DNA from 2 places in the Exiguobacterium sp. 9-2 genome. Region 2 is predicted to be linked to the other one. Evidence: riboswitches for the same ligand, from Rfam matches in the RefSeq annotation. Region 2 holds a riboswitch; the other holds the start of a gene.
What was found. Region 2 has a riboswitch for S-adenosylmethionine ahead of metK (methionine adenosyltransferase). Riboswitches for the same ligand answer to the same signal wherever they lie in the genome.

Region 1 (3,425 bases), 1.2 Mb from region 2:
CACTTTGGATCGATAACGTCCGGTCGAGCACGCCACGTTTCAACGGTTCGAAGTCATTCACTGGCGCAAATACCTCCATGAGTGCAATGATGTTATCCTGCATCGTTACGGTACCGTCGAAGTCACAAAGAATTCGTAAGGTCATGACTTGATCCCCCAAGCGTCGAGCGCGACTCGTAATTCTTCATGTCGTGACGCAGCATTCGATAGGGATTCATTTGCGAGTGCCGCATCAAGTGCTTGACGAAAAGCGATAACACCAGCCGCAGCACCTTGCGGATGACCATGTACGCCACCACCAGCGTTGATGACGGAATCGATCCCGAAGTCGCGTACGAGTTGAGCAACGAGTCCTGGGTGAATACCGGCTGAAGGGACAGGGAAAATCGCTTTCGTCTGACCGAGGCGAGTCGCTTCAACCGCGATGCCGCGGGCGACGTCCTTCGGAAGAGCGACATTGCCGTAAGGTGACGGGAATAGTGTTAAGTCTGCACCAGCAACGCGCGGTAATGTGCCAAGTAAGACAGGCGCTGCAACACCGTGGTTCGGGCTAGCAATCAATGCACCGCTGTAAGCCGGATGATTGAAAATGGGAACGTTGATCTCCGGATCACTTGCCAATTCACGTAAGACGTCGAGTCCGTATGTGAAGGTATTCAACAAGAAAGCAGTTGCTCCAGCGTCAATCAATCGTTTGGCTTGATCCTTGAGCGTAAAGACGGGACCACTAAGTGTGATCGCATACAACGCACGTTTACCGGTCCGGTGGAAATGAGCATCGATAACCTCACGTCCTATCCGTGCCCGATCAATCGTCGGTGTCAACGGATTGTCATATAGGATCTCATCGTCCTTGACGAGATCGATCCCACCAGCAAGTTGTCCTTCGAGTTGATCACGAAGGAACGATAAATCGCGTCCGATGACCCCTTTGAAGATGCTCATTAACAGTGGACGATCTTCGACACCAATCAAGGAACGAACCCCTTGGATCCCGAACTTCGCACCTGGAAAATCCGACGTGAATGTATCGGGTAGTAGCAGTTCTGTTAATTTGATTTCACCGTCGAGTGAGAGTTTCCCGAAGACGGTCGTCAAGATCGCAGAAAAGTCGCGCGATACATTGTGTTCCGGGTAACGAATCGTGATATAGCCTTTCCCGTCGCGCTCTTCCGTATGTACGACTTCTCCTTTGAATGAGGCGAGTTGTTGTTGCTCAAGATGATTCAGCTCCGTCCAGGAACCAACCGTCAGACCAAGCGCGAGTTGTTCGGCGCGTTGCTCCAGTCGATCGCGGGCGGTCAATTGATAAGTAGCTGTGATGTAAGCCATGTCTTTCCTCCTTCAATAAAAAAATGGTCTCTTGTCAGCGACAAGAGACCATGAATGATTCGAACGTGGACTCTTATCTGTCAGCTTAGTAGCTGCAAGAATTAGCACCGTGCCAAAAGGTCGGTTGCTGCGACATCGTAGGGCTTGTCCCTCCGTCTGCTCTTGATAAGAATTGGATGAAATTGTGAAATCTAATTGCAATTTTTACATGAGAGTCACGACTTGTCAAACTATTTTTAGAAAATTTATTTTTTTTGAAAATACTCTTTCTATATATGGAGCGAAAACGATATCCGTTTCTGCTTGATTTCGATTTGACAGCAGGGAAGAGGATTGCGTAAGATTCAAATCAATATCACACACGACAACTACATACGACTCTTATCGCGAGTTGGCAGAGGGAATTGGCCCGATGACGCCGCAGCAACCGACCACTTGGCACGGTGCTACATCCAACAGACGTTTCGTCTGAGAGATAAGAGGACGCAGTGACTTTCCTGCGCCTCTTTTCGATGACGAAAAGAGGCGCTTTTTCGTGTATCACACAGGGGGAACTGAGATGACATACAAAGCATTTACAGAACAGGACGCGATCGAACGGGTCCGCTCACTAGGACTGATCGGCGACGGAGCCGTCGAAGCAGAAGAGATTGGCGACGGCAATCTCAACCTTGTCTTTCGAATTCGAGAAGGTGAACATCGATTGATTCTAAAACAAGCACTTCCGTACGCGAAAGTCGTCGGTGAAAGCTGGCCACTATCACTCGAGCGGGCGTGGATCGAGCAATCCGCACTCCGTGAATTCGCCCGGCATGCCGTGCCGTTCGTACCGCGTGTCTTTCATGCTAGTCACGACGAGGCGTATACGGTCATGGAAGATCTTTCACATCTGACAATCGTTCGAAGCGGTTTACTCGCAGGTGAACAGTATCCGTTGCTTGCGGAACATATTGGTTCTTATCTCGCTCGGACTTTATTCCATACATCGGACTTTGCGCTTGGTCCGGTTGAAAAAAAACGTGTCGCCCGAACGTACTACAATCCGGACTTGTGCGACATCACGGAAAAATTAATCTTCACGGATCCGTTCCATGACGCGGAGACGAACGAGATTGAAGCCGGGCTTGAAGAAGAGGTGGCACGTCTATGGGCGGACGATGAGTTGAAACGCGAAGTCGCAAAACTCGAAGCGCTTTTCATCACGAAAGGAGATGCGTTGCTACACGGCGATCTACATACAGGAAGCATCTTTGCTTCGGCAACGGAAACGAAAGTCATCGATCCAGAATTCGCCTTTTATGGTCCATTCGGATTTGATGTCGGACAGTTCATCGCCCACTTATTCTTTGCAGCATACCCGGATTATTCAGCACTTCGTGATGCCCGGATTCGCGACATCGATACGTTCTGGCTGACGTTCGCTTCGACGTTCCGCGCCTTATGGGAACGCGAAGCCGTCGAACCATTCCGGACATCGGGACTCGTCGACGATGTACTGAGCACGATCTTGCAGGATGCCCTTGGCTTTGCCGGTTGCGAACTGATTCGTCGGACGATCGGACTCGCACCAGTCGCTGATTTAGAAACGATTAGTTCTATGACGGAACGACTAGAACGAAAACAACATGCTTTACGTTTAGGATCGGCGTTAATCAAACGTCGGACCGAATGCCGGACATTTGATGATTTACGAAACTTCGACGTAACGGAGGAACTTAGCCGATGAGTACATTCGTTCAAAGTATTCGTTATGAAGATCGTGCCTTGACGATTCTCGATCAGACACGTCTACCGCAGGAAGAACACTATGAAGTCATTACCGATCTTGCACAAGCGGTCGAAGCGATTAAACAACTGCGCGTCCGAGGGGCGCCTGCGATCAGTTTATTTGGCGGATTCGTACTCGTTCAAGAGGCGTACCGGTTTGAAGCAGAACTGTCGATCTATAAGCAGACTTTGCTTGAGACATCAGCGACGTTACTCGCGACACGACCGACGGCTGTTAACTTACGAAATGTCCTTGATCAATTGAATCCAATCATTCAAGACGGGACGTCGGTAGAAGAGATCCGCGAACGGCTCGAGCAGCGGAC
Region 2 (3,425 bases):
CTTGATCGCATCCGTCGCACTTTCGAAACGAAGGAAATTATGTTGGAATTTCTCAGCAAGCGAACGCGCTTGTGTGTTGTATTCGTCAGGATTTGACCAGACGCGTACCGGATTGAGTAATTCACTTGGAACACCAGGAACTTCAAGTGGCATATGAAGTCCGAAGATTGGGTGCTCTTCTGTTGGAATCGCTGCAAGTGTTCCGTTGACGGCAGCGTTGACCATCGTCCGTGTATACGATAGCTTCATTCGACTACCTGTCCCGTAAGCACCGCCTGTCCAGCCTGTGTTGACGAGATAAACGGTCACACCGTGACGATCAATCAGTTCTCCGAGCATCGTCGCATACTTTTCAGGTATCAGTGGAAGAAATGGTGAACCGAAGCATGTCGAGAACGTTGCTTCCGGTTCCGTGATACCACGCTCTGTTCCAGCAAGTTTTGATGTATAACCTGATAGGAAATGATACATCGCTTGTTCTTTCGTCAATTTACTGATCGGAGGCAAGACGCCATACGCATCAGCCGTCAAGAAGACAATCGTCTTCGGATGACCAGCCCGTGATGGAACAGCGATGTTATCGATCGCTGTGATCGGATAAGCAGCACGTGTATTTTCTGTCAACGATGTGTCATCGTAATCAGGATGACGAGATTCATCGAGCACGACGTTTTCAAGGACAGTTCCGAAACGGATCGCATCAAAAATTTGCGGTTCTTTTTCGCGTGACAGATTGACCGTCTTCGCATAACATCCACCTTCAATGTTGAAGACGCCGTCATGCGACCAACCATGCTCATCGTCACCGATCAATTGACGGCTATCGTCTGCTGACAGGGTGGTCTTACCAGTACCGGATAGACCGAAGAACAAGGCGACGTCGCCTTCGTGTCCGACGTTTGCTGAACAGTGCATCGAAAGGACATTTTCTTGTGGTAAGAGGTAGTTCATGACGGAAAAAATCGATTTTTTGATTTCGCCCGCATATTCGGTTCCGCCGATCAAGACGATCCGGTGTTCAAACGACATGGCGATGAATGTCTCGGAATTCGTTCCGTCAACGGTAGGATCTGCTTTGAAATGTGGCGCGTAGACGACCGTGAACGGTTCGAAGGCAGCCACTTCAGGATACTCGCGTAAAAAGAGTTGTTTGGCAAACAGGTTATGCCAAGCGTATTGTGTGAGCACACGAACCGGAAGGGTGAAGTGCGTATCTGCCCCAGCAGCAGCTTCTGTGTAGTAGAGCTGATCGGCTTCGTTCATGTAACGAAGAACCTTTTGTAACAATTGTTCAAATTTGTCTCCATCCATCGGTTGGTTAACATGACCCCAATCAATGTGAGACTCGCAGGAAGAATCACGGACGATGAACTTATCTTTTGGTGAACGACCTGTAAATTTCCCCGTTTCTACAGATAGTGCGCCGTTCTCAGCAAGGACACCTTCTTCGTTTCGAATCGCATGTTCGACAAGTTCAGCAACAGATAGTTGTTTGAACACATGCTCTTTCTTGAGTAGTTCTTCGATATTCAGGACCGTCATCGGCATCCTGACCCCACCTTTCCCCTACGTTGGTTTTGGCTCACTGCATTTAGTATGACACATTCATTATATATGACATACTAAAGGGAGCGCAATCATTTTCTAGTGCTGATTTCTATTTATCTGGAAACGCTTTCAGCATTAATAGTTTAACATCTCTTTTAAAAAGTTTCGACTAGAATTTGAAACCTTGCTTGACAGAGTAGGTACAACTTTATATCATGTAATTCGTAACGGATACTCTTATTCTGAGCAGGTGGAGGGAACAAGGCCCGAAGAAACCCGGCAACCGTCCTACATTAATTCATATATTAATGAGGGAAAAGGTGCTCTCCTGAAGCGAAGTAAACACTTCGAACGATAAGAGGGTAAAGGAAGAACGCACAACCTTTCCCTGACCATTTTTTGGACTTGGAAAGGTTTTTTTCATTTTACCGTCCCACTCAACTAGGGGAAATGAGTACACCGTCAAATTCTTTTTTGGGAGGGTCATACATGACAAACCTTAATCGCCGACTATTCACGTCGGAGTCAGTCACTGAAGGTCATCCAGATAAAATCTGTGACCAAATTTCGGATTCAATCCTCGATGCGATTCTTGCAGCGGATCCAAACGCACGTGTTGCGGCAGAAACTTCTGTTACAACAGGTCTCGTTCTCGTTGCAGGTGAGATCACGACATCCACTTACGTCGACATTCCAAAAGTCGTTCGTGAAACGATTCGTGAAATCGGCTACACACGCGCGAAATACGGTTTCGATGCGGATACATGTGCTGTATTGACATCGATCGATGAGCAATCAGCAGATATCGCTCTTGGTGTCGACCAAGCGCTTGAAGCACGTGAAGGTAGCATGTCTGATGCAGAAATCGATGCAATCGGTGCAGGAGACCAAGGTCTTATGTTCGGTTACGCAACGAAAGAAACACCAGAACTCATGCCACTTCCAATTTCGCTTTCGCACCGTCTCGCACGCCGTTTGGCAGAAGTGCGTAAAAACGGTCAACTCGACTACCTTCGTCCGGACGGAAAAACACAAGTCACGGTCGAATACAACGAGAACAACGAGCCGGTTCGTGTCGATACGATCGTCATCTCGACACAACATGCGGAAGAAGTTACGCTTGAGCAAATCCAAGCTGATTTGAAAGAACACGTCATCACACCGGTCATCCCGGCTGAATACATCGACGCAGCAACGAAATTCTTCATCAACCCAACTGGTCGTTTCGTCATTGGCGGACCACAAGGAGATGCTGGATTGACTGGTCGTAAGATCATCGTTGATACGTATGGTGGATACGCACGCCACGGCGGTGGAGCATTCTCAGGTAAAGATCCAACAAAAGTCGACCGTTCAGCTGCATACGCAGCACGTTACGTCGCGAAGAACCTCGTTGCTGCAGGTCTTGCAGACAAAGCAGAAGTTCAACTTGCGTACGCAATCGGTGTCGCGCACCCTGTATCAATCGCAGTTGATACATTCGGCACAGGAAAACTTCCTGAAGCACAACTCGTCGAATTGGTTGCTGAAAACTTCGATCTTCGTCCGGCTGGAATCATCAACATGCTTGATCTCCGTCGTCCGATCTATCGTCAAACAGCTGCATACGGTCACTTCGGTCGTACAGATGTTGAGCTTCCATGGGAGCAAACAGATAAAGCAGCAGTTCTTGAAGAACAAGCAAAACGTTTCGCATAATCAAAAAGTCCGGAAATCCTACGTGGGTTTTCGGGCTTTTTTGTTTCCGCGGAACTTTGCAGGAAACGAATGTTTTTTCTAGAAAAGGGTAAAAGTACATGAGTCGATTTGTATGAGTATAAAGGGGGGTTCCGATTATGGAAATACGCGAAGCTATTCCAGCTGATGCAGGACGTATT

Region 1: it holds a riboswitch for S-adenosylmethionine, as region 2 does, so the genes downstream of both, mtnK (S-methyl-5-thioribose kinase) here and metK (methionine adenosyltransferase) in region 2, are expected to answer to the same signal.

What each region holds. Positions count from the first base shown of each region.
Region 1 covers NZ_CP142850.1:435,141-438,565, forward strand. Annotated here, with positions in the region: gene VJ374_RS02350 (2-hydroxy-3-keto-5-methylthiopentenyl-1-phosphate phosphatase) at 1-145, opposite strand, end outside; gene VJ374_RS02355 (2,3-diketo-5-methylthiopentyl-1-phosphate enolase) at 142-1,332, opposite strand; SAM riboswitch class I at 1,403-1,504, opposite strand; SAM riboswitch class I at 1,711-1,814, shown strand; gene mtnK (S-methyl-5-thioribose kinase) at 1,892-3,058, shown strand; gene mtnA (S-methyl-5-thioribose-1-phosphate isomerase) at 3,055-3,425, shown strand, end outside.
Region 2 covers NZ_CP142850.1:2,337,713-2,341,137, reverse strand. Annotated here, with positions in the region: gene pckA (phosphoenolpyruvate carboxykinase (ATP)) at 1-1,548, opposite strand, end outside; SAM riboswitch class I at 1,783-1,909, shown strand; gene metK (methionine adenosyltransferase) at 2,038-3,246, shown strand; gene VJ374_RS12280 (GNAT family N-acetyltransferase) at 3,384-3,425, shown strand, end outside.